Regions from separate parts of the Paenibacillus sp. tmac-D7 genome, predicted to be linked through region 1. Evidence: predicted binding sites of a transcription regulator. Region 1 holds the regulator's gene; each other region holds the start of a gene.

Region 1 (4,259 bases):
CATTCCGCTGCTGCACGAGCTGTTCCCGATCGGGTTCCGGGCCGCGCTGTTGAAAGGGCGAAGCCACTATTTATGCCTGCGCAAGTTCGAGCACAAAATCAACACGCTCGATTTCGAGAACGGCAAGGAAGACCGGATTACCGCCGGGCAGATGCTCGTGTGGCTCGGGGAAACGAAACACGGCGACGACGAGGAGCTTTTCTTTGCCAACAAAGGAAAGCCGTTTTGGCATACGGTGGAAAGCGACACCGATTCTTGCCTGAATCGCGCCTGCCCCTGGTTTAAAAAATGCTTTTACCATCGAGCCCGCCACGAGGCGAACACGGCCGACGTCATCATCACGAATCATTCGCTCTTATTTACGGATATGAAAGCGGACAACCGCCTGCTGCCTGCTTATAAGCATCTTGTTATCGATGAGGCTCATCATTTTGAAGAAGTGGCGAGCAAGCATCTGGGGATCGAGCTTCACTATCACGGGTTAATGAACACGCTTCATTGGCTGTATAAGGACGGCCGTTCCGGGCAATTGTCAAGCCTCCGCTTTCGTTTGCAGAAGGCGGACGAAGATCCGCGCGTGGCTGGCTGGAGCGCTGAGATCGACCGCGCGGTCGAGAAAGTGATGGAGATGAAAGAAGAGTGGGAGCAGCTGACGGAACTGCTGTATCAGTTGCTGACATCGCGCAGCGGGGAGTCGGCGGCTCAGCAGGAAGGCGGCGGCCTCGTGCTTCGGGTGAGGAAGGACGCGCTGCCCCTCGGGTGGGATAAGCTCGCGGTGCTTGAAGAGAATTTTCAGCTGCACGCGCTTGAAGCGCTTAAGAAGCTGGATAAGGTCGTCAGCGAGCTGAAAGAGGTGCAGGACGAATTCGAAGTGCAGAGCGTCGTAACCGACTTAAGCGGCACCGTGAAAGAACTTCATCGTTATAAAGATGCGCTCCATTTCTTTATGACGATGCCGGACGACAACTATGTGTATTGGTTAGAGGGCGGGTTGTACAACAAAAATCGCTCGCTTCAGCTGCATTGCGTGCCGGTCGATGTCAGCTCGCTGCTGCAGCAGCATTTCTTCGAGCCGAAAGATAGCGTAATACTGACCTCGGCCACACTCTCGGTAGGCAAATCGTTCGCTTACACCTGCGAACAGCTGGGGCTGAACGAATCGCAGCCATCCGGACAATTGAGAACGGTGCAGCTTCCCTCGCCGTTCAATTACCGGGAGCAGGCGCTTGTCGCTATCCCCCGGGACTTTCCGGGGCTGCGCGGCGGAAGCGGGGGCGACAAAGAGTTTATCGACCGCCTGATTCCGTCGCTGGCCGAAGTCGCGCTGGAAACGAAAGGGCGCATGCTGGTTCTTTTCACTTCCAATCGCATGCTGAAGACGGTTCATGCCGGTTTGAAGGAAATGCTGGCGCCGTTCGGCGTGAACGTGCTCGGACAAGGCGTGGACAGCGGCAATCGAAGCAAGCTGACGCGCATGTTCCAGAGCAGTCCTGCTTGCGTGCTTCTGGGCACGAGCAGCTTCTGGGAAGGCGTCGACATTCCGGGCGACGCGCTCACCTGTCTGGCCATCGTCCGGCTGCCGTTCCAGCCGCCGACGCATCCGCTTGTGGAAGCGAAGACGGAAAAGCTTAAGGCCAAGAATATGAATCCGTTCATGAAGCTGTCGGTACCACAGGCGGTTATTCGCTTCAAGCAGGGATTCGGAAGATTGGTTCGTACCGCATCGGACAAAGGGATCGTCATTATTTACGATACCCGGGTCATCGATACGAACTATGGGAAATACTTCTTGTATTCGCTGCCGGGACCTAAGATCGAGCATATGACTGCGAATCAGTTGGTTCCACGTATTAAGCGGTGGATGGAGGAGAACGAAGCATGAAAACGATGAAAATTTCCGAGGCGGTCGTCCGACGGCTGCCGATTTACTTGCGATTCTTGAATGAGCTGAGCAAGAAAAATATTTCAACCGTATCTTCACAGGATCTTGGACAAAAACTTGATCTGAATCCGGCCCAAATCCGTAAAGATCTCGCTTATTTTGGTGAATTCGGCAAGAAGGGCATCGGGTATGATGTCGATTATTTAATCGAGAAAATCAGACAAATTTTGAAGCTTGATAAAGTGATTCCCGTCGCGCTGGTCGGAGCGGGCAATTTGGGCCGCGCGTTATGCAATTACAACGCTTATTTAAAAGACAACATGAAAATTGTCGCTGTCTTTGACGCGCAACCGAACAAAATCGGCGAATCGATCAATAACTTAAAAGTAAAGCCGATGGAAGAGCTCGGGACGACGATTCGCGAGCTGCAGATCAGGATCGGGATTATTACCGTTCCTGCGCCGGAAGCGCAGCAGGTCGCCAACCAGTTCACCGAAGCGGGCGTCGAAGCGATCTTGAACTTTGCGCCGCTCATTATTAAAGTGCCGAGCGATGTACGGGTACACCATGCGGATTTCACGACGGACCTGCAAAGCCTCGCTTATTATTTGGATTAATGTATCCGATAAATGAATAACAACAAGCCCGTGCCGAACCGGCACGGGCTTGTCCTATTATTATACGAATGCGTAAATGATTTTGTAGATGAGGAACGCAATCACCATACTGATCGGAATTGTGATGATCCAGGTCAAGATCATTCGTGTTACCGTTGCCCATTTGACATCATGGAATCTCATCACGGAACCTGTTCCGATGATCGAGGAGGAAATGACGTGGGTTGTCGATAACGGCATCCCGAGATGGGTCGACGTTTGAATGACGATCGATGAGTTCAAGTCGGAAGCGAAGCCGTTGATCGGCTCGATCTTCAGCAGCTTACGGCTCATCGTCTTGATAATGCGCCATCCGCCGATTGAGGTTCCGAGGCCCATAGCGGTTGCAGCGGCTAATTTAACCCAGAGCGGAACGTCCAGCGTGTCTTGCTGGTTCATCGCAACCAAGGCGAATACGATGATCCCCATCGCTTTCTGAGCGTCGTTCCCGCCGTGGGAAAAGGAAAGCAGTCCCGCCGAGAAAATTTGGAAAATGCGGAACGTGCGATTGAGCTTGGAACGCGATTGGTTACCGGTCGACATAATAAAGAACCGGATAATCCACATAATCACGATACCGGTAGCGAACGCGACAATTGGCGATAAGACAAGAATCAGAATGATTTCACGAAACCCGGACCAGTTTAAAGCGTCCATCCCTGCGCCTGCAATGACGGCGCCGGCAAGCGAGCCGATAAGTGTGTGGGAAGAAGAGGACGGAATGCCGTAATACCAGGTGAGCAAGTTCCAAAGTATAGCCGTAATCAAGGCGGCGATGACGATATAAATACCGTTCTCAATGGTAGCCGGATTCGCGACTTTACCGCCCACCGTTTTAGCGACTTCTGACGAGTAGATTGCGCCGAGAAAGTTCAAAACGGCCGCGTAGATGATGGCGAATCTCGGTGACAGCGCTTTGGTTGAAATAGAAGTAGCGATAGCATTGGCCGTATCGTGAAATCCGTTGATAAAATCGAACAGAAGCGCCAAAGCAACGACTACAATCAATATGGTTAACATAATTTCCTCCTAAGTCATTGTGCATATTACCACTAACCGGTCCGGACTGGCCGGCAAGGTTAAGAGTATCTCAGCACAACGCTCTCCAAGATGTTGGCGACATCTTCACAGGCATCGGTCGTTTGCTCAAGGCGTTCGTACATTTCTTTCAATTTAAAATCGTGGTAAGGATCTTTCGGATTGGTGAAAATTTCACGGATGCCCTCGCGCATTAAACGGTCTCCTTCATTTTCCAAGCTGTTGATTTGCACGGTATGCTCCGTCAGCTGCATATACTTTTTCTTGGACAGCAGCTTGAAGGCATCGAGGATATGCTGACAGCTGGCTACGAGCACCGCAGAAAATTCCTTCATATATTTATCGGTAAACGTAATGTTCATATAGTCAAAACGTGCGATCGATGCTTCAATTCCGTCGAGCACGTCGTCGACCTTGGAAGCGAGCTCCATAATGTCTTCCCGGTCCAAAGGCGTAATGAACACTTTATTCAAGCCCTTGAAAATTTGATGCGTGATTTGATCTCCGGCATGCTCCAAATCCCGCAGCTGGGGGTAGAAGTTCGCCGGCGGCTCCGATCCCATCATGGCGGTTCGGAAAACTTGAGCGGCCTGCAGCGTGTTTTCAGAAGCCTTAATGAGCAGCAGTAAAAAATCGGTATCGTTCTTTTTTGTAAACAACATGGCTTTCGCCTCCTAAATTTA
Region 2 (4,259 bases), on a different contig from region 1:
GAAGGTTAACGACGTTGCCACCGTACTTGGCATTACGATCGGCGCGGCTTCCAATCTTATCGATAAACTGGAGGAGAAGCAGTGGGTCGAACGCGTACGTTCCGAGGAGGATCGGCGTATCATGTACGTGCGGTTAACCGGGCTGGGGATGGAGCAGCTGCTGCGGTGGAGGGAGCATTTTGCCGAGCATGCGGATCTGATTTTTGCGAAGGTGCCGGAATCGGAAATTGCGCAATTCGACGATAAAATTCAGCGGCTCAGCCAATATTTAAGCGCCTACAACGTGGAGCTGGAGAAGAAGCGTTAGCGGTTGCGGTTACGGAAACTTCGCACCCCGGTTTCTTATACGCCAATTTTCCGCCGGAAAATTCGCCAACCGCTCAGATGGCGCACGGCTGTTCCGTTATTAGGTTTACTGTCCGGAATCAAGGAGGCATTCATTCATGAAATCATCTGCGGCTATTCAAGCGCCCGCCCGGTCCAGGCGCATCTGGATCGCTTTTGTGCTGGGCATTTTGTCGGCTTTCGGTCCGTTATCGCTCGATATGTACCTGCCGGCGCTGCCCATGCTTGAAGGCGACCTGCACACGAGCACCTCGATGGCGCAGCTAAGCCTTACCTCTTGTCTGCTCGGGCTGTCGCTCGGACAGCTGCTTGCCGGGCCGCTCAGCGACGTGCGCGGCAGACGGGGGCCGCTTCTGGCGGGGCTGCTCTTGTACACCGTAGCTTCGTTGCTGTGCATGTTCAGCACGTCGGCCTGGGCGTTCGTCGCGCTGCGTTTCATTCAAGGCGCGGCCGGCTCGGCGGGTATCGTCATCTCGCGGGCGGTGGCCCGGGACCTCTATGCGGGGATGGAGCTGACGAAGTTTTTCGCGCTGCTGATGCTGGTGAACGGTGCGGCTCCGATCCTGGCTCCGATTATGGGAGGTCAGCTCCTGCAGTTCACGTCGTGGCGCGGCGTGTTCCTCGTGCTGTCGCTCATCGGGGTGCTCGTATTCATCGCCGTCCTCTTCGCGCTGCCGGAAACCTTGAAGCCCGAGCACCGGTCGCAAGGCGGTATTGCGCAATCGCTGTCGACGATGCGCGCGATAGCGAAGGACCGGCTGTTTATGGGCTATGCGCTTTCGCAAGGGCTTGTGACCGCGGCCATGTTCGCTTATATCGCCGGATCGCCCTTCGTCCTTCAGAATGCGTTCGGCGTCTCGGAGCAAACGTTCAGCTTCATATTCGCCATAAACGGACTTGGCATCATTATTGCCAGCCAAGTCACAGGGAAACTAGCCGGTAAAATCAAGGAAACGACGCTGCTCGTCAGCGGACTCGTGCTCGCCGCACTCGGCGGGATTATCCTGCTCGTCGGCCTTATCGCCGGAGCGGGGCTGGCCGCCGTGCTGCCGCCGCTGTTCATCGTCGTCTCGTGCGTCGGCATCGTCGGAACGGCGTCGTTCCCGCTGGCGATGCGCAATCAGGCGAAGTCGGCGGGGACGGCCTCAGCCCTGCTCGGCGTGCTGTCGTTCATCTTCGGCGGATTGGTGGCGCCGCTGGTCGGTCTGGGCGGTAGCGAAGCGACTGTCCCGATGGGGATTGTCATTGCCGCCGCGAACGTCAGCGCGATTGTGCTGTACGCGGTCATGATCGGCCGCAAGCGTTCGGTAAACGCGTAAGGTTTGAAGTGCGGTCGCGGCTGAGTCCAGGGGGTGAAGCGGCGGCCGCGCTTTTTTTTTTTCAAAAAGGAATCGGCTGCTTGAAATTAGTGTTAACAGAATGTTCACAATTGTAGGAAATTGGCTTTTCAAAGATGAAGGGAATGGTCGTATAATAGAGTCCATATAGCGTTCCCTTTCAGGCACTGCCTTATTCTCAAGCATGTGAAAAATGTTACAATTGGATGGTCATGGATCTTCATGGACGATAAGCTTGTCAGAGAGACGGCTTGAAGAAGACGAACCTCCCATCGCTCGAAAAGAACAGGCAGCCGGCACAAGGGACATCTATGCAAAGTATAGGAGGACGTTTACTTATGTCACAAACAACGCAAACGATCTCGCGCGAATCACTCGATGTACTCGATCAATTGATGAAGCCCGAGGTCCAACAGTCGCTTACGGTGTTGGTCGACAACCTGCCGAAGCTGGCCGAAATGGTAACCCTTTTAACGAAAACGTACGATTTGGTGCAAAATGTGGCCACCGACCGCGTCCTGATCGACGATCTGAAGGGCGGCATGGAAGAATTCGTGAAGCCGATCCAAGAGAAAGTTAAGAGCGTAGCCGCGACCGCGATTGAAGCAAGCGACCGTGCGCAAGCGGAAACGGCGACTATCGGCTTGTTCGGTCTGCTTAAAATGCTGAAGGATCCGCAAGTGCAGAAGATGTTCCGTTTTGCCCAAGCGTTCCTGGAAGTATCGGCAGAGCGTCAGCAAAATCAGCGTCAATCTTAAGAAGCATCAATACCGGACGGAGGATAACTATGTCGAAGCAAATTTTGATTCTAGGCGGCGGATACGGCGGGTTGTTAACCGCGCTGACGGCGCGTAAATATATGACGGCGGAAGAAGCGACTATCACGGTCGTGAACCGATTCCCTTCTCACCAAATTATTACCGAGCTGCACCGTTTGGCTGCAGGCAACTTGAGCGAGCAAGCTGTAGCGCTTCCGCTCGAGAAGCTGCTTCGCGGTAAAAACATCGATCTGCGCATCGATACGGTCGAAACGATCGGACTCGACGAGAAGCGCGTGCTTCTGAAAAGCGGTAAAACCTACGAGTATGACACGCTTGTCATCGCGCTCGGCAGTGAAACGGCGTTCTTCGGCATTCCTGGCCTGCAGGAGCACAGCTTCACGCTGAAATCCGTTAACGACGCGAACCGTCTGCGTGCGCACGTTGAAGCGCGGGTTGAAGCTTACAAGCAATCGAAGAATAAAGCGGACGTTACGTTCGTCGTAGGCGGCGGCGGCTTGACCGGCATCGAGCTGGTCGGCGAATTTGCCGATATGCTGCCGGGTCTGTGTAAGAAGAAAGGCGTCGATTTCAACGACGTTTCGTTGTACTGCGTAGAAGCGGCCCCTTCGATTCTGATGGGCTTTGCGCCTGAATTGATCGAGCGCGCCCAAACAAGCTTGCAAAAGCGCGGTGTGCAGTTCCTGACCGGCGTGGCGATTACGGAAATGACGGAGACGTCCGTTTCGTTGAAAGACGGCAGCGTCATCGAGACAAGCACGCTCGTATGGACGGGCGGCGTTCAAGGTAATTCGGTTGTCGCAAACTGCGGCATCGAAGTGAACCGCGGCCGCGCAACCGTGACCGAATCGCTCCAATCGACGTCGCATCCGGACGTATTCGTGGCCGGCGACAGCGCGGTTGTCATGGGCAAAGAAGGCCGTCCATACCCGCCGACAGCGCAATTGGCTTGGCAAATGGGCGAAACGATCGGTTACAACATCTTCGCGTCGTATAATGGCGCGCCGATGCAGTCGTTCGAGCCGGTATTCTCCGGAACGCTCGCGAGCCTTGGCCGCAAAGACGGAATCGGCACAATCGGCGGCAACCAAACGAAATTGAAAGGCTTGCCGGCGACGTTGATGAAAGAAGCGAGCAACGTGCGTTACTTGTCGCACATCAACGGACTGTTCACCTTGGCGTACTAGAATCATCGATCGGGCAGGCCCTGCTTCTCTGCATATAGAGAAGCGGGGCCTTTCTCTGTTTAAAGGAACGTTAAGAGAACAGGGGATGAGCGTCACCGGCAGAAAGGATGTTCGGGATGTTTGGGTAACTTATCAATTTCAGACAAAACGATGTCAATTCAATGCATTGCTATGAGCTGTAAAATTATGTACTCTGAGGATGTGATTATCAATTCAAATATGGGGCTTGCAGCCGCGGGCAATTCGGACTCAAGCCTGGCAGCCAAATCAAGAGGAGGAGAGTCAAGTTGTCTTCTACAAAGACCAGAAGAGACTACAGTGTCGTCGGTCCCGAGAAACAGCGGGCGTACGAAAGAGGGCTCGTAGCAGCCGAGTGGTATACAAGTCCGGTACCCCGTCAACGCCTGAAGGAGCTGATGAAGCGAAAGGACGGGCCGGCCATACGCGATACGCTAATTTGGTTCGGCTTGGTTATCGCTTTAGGGGTTCTGGCCTATTACAGCTGGGGCACGTGGTGGGCGATTCCCGCATTCGCGCTTTATGGCATCGTATACGCCACGCCTTCCGATTCACGCTGGCATGAGTGCGGTCATGGAACCGCTTTCAAAACG
Region 3 (4,259 bases), on a different contig from region 1:
AGCAAGAACTGGTGGAAGTCGTAGAGTTTTTGAAAGACCCGCGCAAGTTTGCGGCTGTAGGGGCGCGTATTCCGAAAGGGGTGCTGCTCGTAGGCCCTCCGGGTACGGGTAAGACGTTGCTCGCCAGAGCGGTGGCTGGCGAAGCCGGCGTTCCGTTCTTCAGCATCAGCGGTTCCGACTTCGTCGAAATGTTCGTCGGTGTCGGTGCGTCCCGGGTGCGCGATTTGTTCGAGAACGCCAAAAAGAATGCGCCTTGTATCATATTTATAGACGAAATCGATGCGGTTGGTCGTCAGCGCGGCGCCGGTCTCGGCGGCGGTCATGACGAGAGGGAACAAACCTTGAACCAATTGCTCGTAGAGATGGACGGATTCGGAGCGAACGAAGGCATTATCATCGTTGCCGCTACCAACCGTGCGGACATCCTGGACCCTGCGCTGCTTCGTCCGGGACGCTTCGACCGTCAAATCACGGTTGACCGTCCGGATGTGAAGGGCCGCGAAGCGGTGCTGAAGGTACACGCGCGCAACAAGCCTTTGGCCAAGGATGTGAAGCTGGATCAGCTGGCTCGTTACACAACCGGCTTCTCCGGCGCGGACTTGGAGAACCTGTTGAACGAATCTGCGCTCATTGCGGCCCGCCGCAATCGCAAAGACATCTCCATGGATGAGATCGACGAAGCTTTTGACCGCGTTGTTGTCGGTACGCAGAAGAAGAGCCGCATCATCAGCGAACGCGAGAAGCGGATGGTCGCTTTCCACGAAGCGGGTCATACGATCGTCGGGATTCACGCCGAGCATGCCGATGTGGTGCACAAAGTTACGATCATTCCGCGCGGACGCGCGGGCGGGTACGTGATGATGCTGCCTAAAGAAGGCGAAGACAAGATGATGCAGACGAAGAACGAGCTGCTCGACAAAGTGACCGGCTTGTTGGCCGGACGCGTTTCCGAGGAGTTGTTCATCGGCGAAATCGGAACCGGCGCGTACAGCGACTTCCAGCGCGCTACAGGCATCGTTCGTCGGATGATAACCGAGTTCGGGATGAGCGATAAGCTTGGACCGATGCAGTTCGGTACGACGCAGGGCCAGGTGTTCCTCGGCCGCGATATCGGGCATGAACAGAACTATAGCGATGCGATCGCTTATGAGATCGATCAAGAAATGCAGTCGATCATTCGCGCTTGTTACGAACGTGCCAAACAGATTCTCACCAAATACAGCGACCAAGTTCGTTTGATCGCCGAGACGTTGATCGAGAAAGAAACGCTCGAGAAAGATCAAATTAAAGAACTGATCGACAGCGGCAAATTGGGTGCGGTTCCTGATGAGGAGCCGGCGCTTGACGGCAAGAACGATGATGTCAAAGTGAACATCCAAAGCCAAGACCAAGCTGCGGATTCCAATAAGCTCGATATCGAGAAGAAAAGCTCGGATGACGAGCAGGATCAATAATATCACGCGAACCGGTGCCGAAAGGTGCCGGTTTTTCCTTTTTGTATCAGGCAAAAAGCGTTGATAAGCGAGAAACTGGCCGTGAGGGATAAGCAGTCGTACAGGCGATGTGTCCGAAGCGTATATTTGTTTCTTTTTGTAGGTATTTAAACATTGACATGGCGGGGCCCCCGCGTGTAAATTAGGTGTAAATCTTTATTATCTTTGTGAACATTTTCACCATCTATTTCGGGGTCTTTACATTCGAGAGGAAAGCAAAGGAAGGTGTGTTATGGAAGCACTGGCACTGGAGCGCAAAGCCGAGCAGCAGCGCGAGCTGAAAGAACGGATCGCTCAATTAAAGAAAGAGCGTAACGCCATTATACTTGCCCATTATTATCAGCGGGATGAAATTCAAGAAGTAGCCGATTTCCGCGGGGATTCGTTCCTTCTTGCACAAAAAGCCGCATCGACGGATGCCGATGTCATCGTATTTTGCGGTGTACACTTTATGGGAGAAAGCGCTAAGATTTTGGCTCCGGGCAAGACGGTTATTATTCCCGATGAGCGCGCCGGTTGTCCGATGGCCGATATGGTCAATGTTGACGGGCTTCGCGCCTTGAAGAAACAGCATCCGAATGCCAAGGTCGTCGCGTACATCAATACATCGGCCGAAGTGAAGTCCGAAACGGACATTTGCTGTACGTCGGCTAACGCCATCAAAGTCATAAACTCGGTAGATTCCGATGAAATCATCTGGGTACCGGATAAGAATCTGGGCGACTACGTATCCAAGTTCACGGACAAGAAAATGATCATCTGGGAAGGCTACTGCAACACTCACGATATGCTGACCGTTAAAGACGTTGAGGAGATGAAAGCTCTGCACCCGAACGCCCAATTCGTGGTTCATCCCGAATGCCGTCCGGAGGTTGTCAAAATGGGCGATTTCGTCGGCAGCACGACGGCCATTATCAAGTACTGCAAGGAATCCGATTGCCAGGAATTTATCGTCGGCACAGAAGACGGCACCGGGTATCAGCTGCGCCTTGACAGCCCGCATAAGCAATTTCATTTTGCCACCAAATACTTGGTTTGTCCGAATATGAAAGTGAATAATTTGAAGAAAGTGGTTAAATGTTTGGAGACGAACAGTCCCCAAGTATACGTACCGCAAGACGTGGCCGATAAGGCCCGTGCATCCTTGGAGCGCATGCTGCAGGTCAAGTAGCATGCGCTACTTCTCTTGTTAGGAAGGTGGAGGCTCATGATCCCCCGTTATATGGTCAATTTCGATTTGCAGCAGCTTCCTACCGTATATACTGACGTGATCGTGATCGGCGCTGGCATCGCCGGTCTTTTTACCGCGCTTAGAAGCGCCGAAACGCATAAAGTGCTGATGGTCACGAAAAAATCGCTGCTGGACAGCAACACACGTTACGCACAGGGAGGCATCGCCGCGGTTATTTCCGATGAGGATTCTCCGGCTTATCATCGGCAAGACACGCTAATTGCCGGAGCGGGCTTATGTTCCTCTTCGGCTGTGGACGTTCTCGTACACGAAGGCCCTGCCGGGGTGAAAGATTTGATCCGGATGGGCACAGAGTTTGATATGGAGGACGGCCGGTACGCCCTTACGAAAGAAGGTGCACACAGCCAGCGGCGTATTTTGCATGCGCAAGGAGATGCGACGGGCGCGGAGATCGTACGCGCGTTGTCAGAACGGACCAAGCAGGACCCGAATATTGAAATTTGGGACGATCATTTTGTGATCGATCTCATTACGCAGGACGGCGAATGCTTCGGGGCTCTCGTACAGAAGCCTGACGGGCAGAAAGTATTCATACGCGCTAACGCCACGGTGTTGTGCAGCGGCGGAGCGGGGCAGTTGTTCCGTTATACGACCAACCCGGACATTGCGACCGGGGACGGCATCGCCATCGCTTACCGGGCCGGAGCTAACATACGCGATGTGGAGTTTATTCAATTTCATCCGACGGCCCTTTGTTATCCGGGCGCCCCGCGTTTCCTGATCTCGGAAGCGGTACGGGGCGAGGGAGCGGTTCTCCGCAACATCAATGGAGAACGCTTCATGGATCGTTACCACCCTCAACTGGAGCTGGCGCCCCGGGATATCGTCGCGCGTGCGATCGTCAGCGAAATGGAGCTGACGAAGTCGACCTTCGTTTACATTGACTTTACGCACGAATCCGAGGAGACGGTTAAATACCGTTTTCCTACGATCTATGAAACTTGTTTGACCTTCGGCCTGGATTTATCCTCTGACTGGATCCCGGTCGCCCCGGCCGCCCATTACATGATGGGGGGCGTGGAGACGGATTTGCACGGCGAAACGACGGTGAAACGGCTGTTCGCCTGCGGCGAAGTCACGTCGACCGGCGTGCACGGAGCCAATCGGCTGGCCAGCAATTCGTTGTCCGAGGCGATCGTGTTCGGACGCCGGATTGTGGAGCGTATCCGCGAGCTGGATAAGATAACGGAAACACCAGTGCTTAGCGAGCGGGGGCGTGCTACGGGGCAAGCCATTCAACCGGTCGTGGAGAAGAAGCTGAAGCTGCAGAAGCTGATGCTGCGTTATGCCGGCTTGAAACGCAATGGCAAAGGACTGGCCAAAGGGTATGAAGAATTGAAGCGGCATCTGGCTATTTTCGACAACTCCTTAGCCAAACGGGAGGAGTATGAGTTCGCGAATCTGCTTATTTGTGCACTTCTGACGACACAAGCCGCCCTGATTAGGGAGGAAAGCCGCGGGGGACACTACAGAGAAGATTTTCCCGAACGCGATGACTTGCTGTGGCGTAAACA

The links. The regulator Rex, encoded in region 1, represses fermentation and respiration genes when NADH is low (regulators of the CRP and FNR family bind a similar motif). The targets are predictions, from matches to a motif close to TTGTGAAATATTTCACAA.
Region 2: the regulator Rex is predicted to act here: its motif matches at 1,867-1,884, upstream of FKP33_RS10180 (helical membrane plugin domain-containing protein).
Region 3: the regulator Rex is predicted to act here: its motif matches at 1,659-1,676, upstream of nadA (quinolinate synthase NadA).

What each region holds. Positions count from the first base shown of each region.
Region 1 is NZ_VIDW01000017.1:83,857-88,115, forward strand. Features, by position in the region: gene dinG (ATP-dependent DNA helicase DinG) at 1-1,882, shown strand, start outside; gene FKP33_RS13940 (redox-sensing transcriptional repressor Rex) at 1,879-2,499, shown strand; gene FKP33_RS13945 (inorganic phosphate transporter) at 2,560-3,558, opposite strand; gene FKP33_RS13950 (DUF47 domain-containing protein) at 3,618-4,238, opposite strand.
Region 2 is NZ_VIDW01000011.1:46,800-51,058, reverse strand. Features, by position in the region: gene FKP33_RS10190 (MarR family winged helix-turn-helix transcriptional regulator) at 1-307, shown strand, start outside; gene FKP33_RS10185 (multidrug effflux MFS transporter) at 444-1,664, shown strand; gene FKP33_RS10180 (helical membrane plugin domain-containing protein) at 2,021-2,440, shown strand; gene FKP33_RS10175 (NAD(P)/FAD-dependent oxidoreductase) at 2,470-3,648, shown strand; gene FKP33_RS10170 (fatty acid desaturase family protein) at 3,936-4,259, shown strand, end outside.
Region 3 is NZ_VIDW01000052.1:13,336-17,594, reverse strand. Features, by position in the region: gene ftsH (ATP-dependent zinc metalloprotease FtsH) at 1-1,454, shown strand, start outside; gene nadA (quinolinate synthase NadA) at 1,726-2,664, shown strand; gene nadB (L-aspartate oxidase) at 2,701-4,259, shown strand, end outside.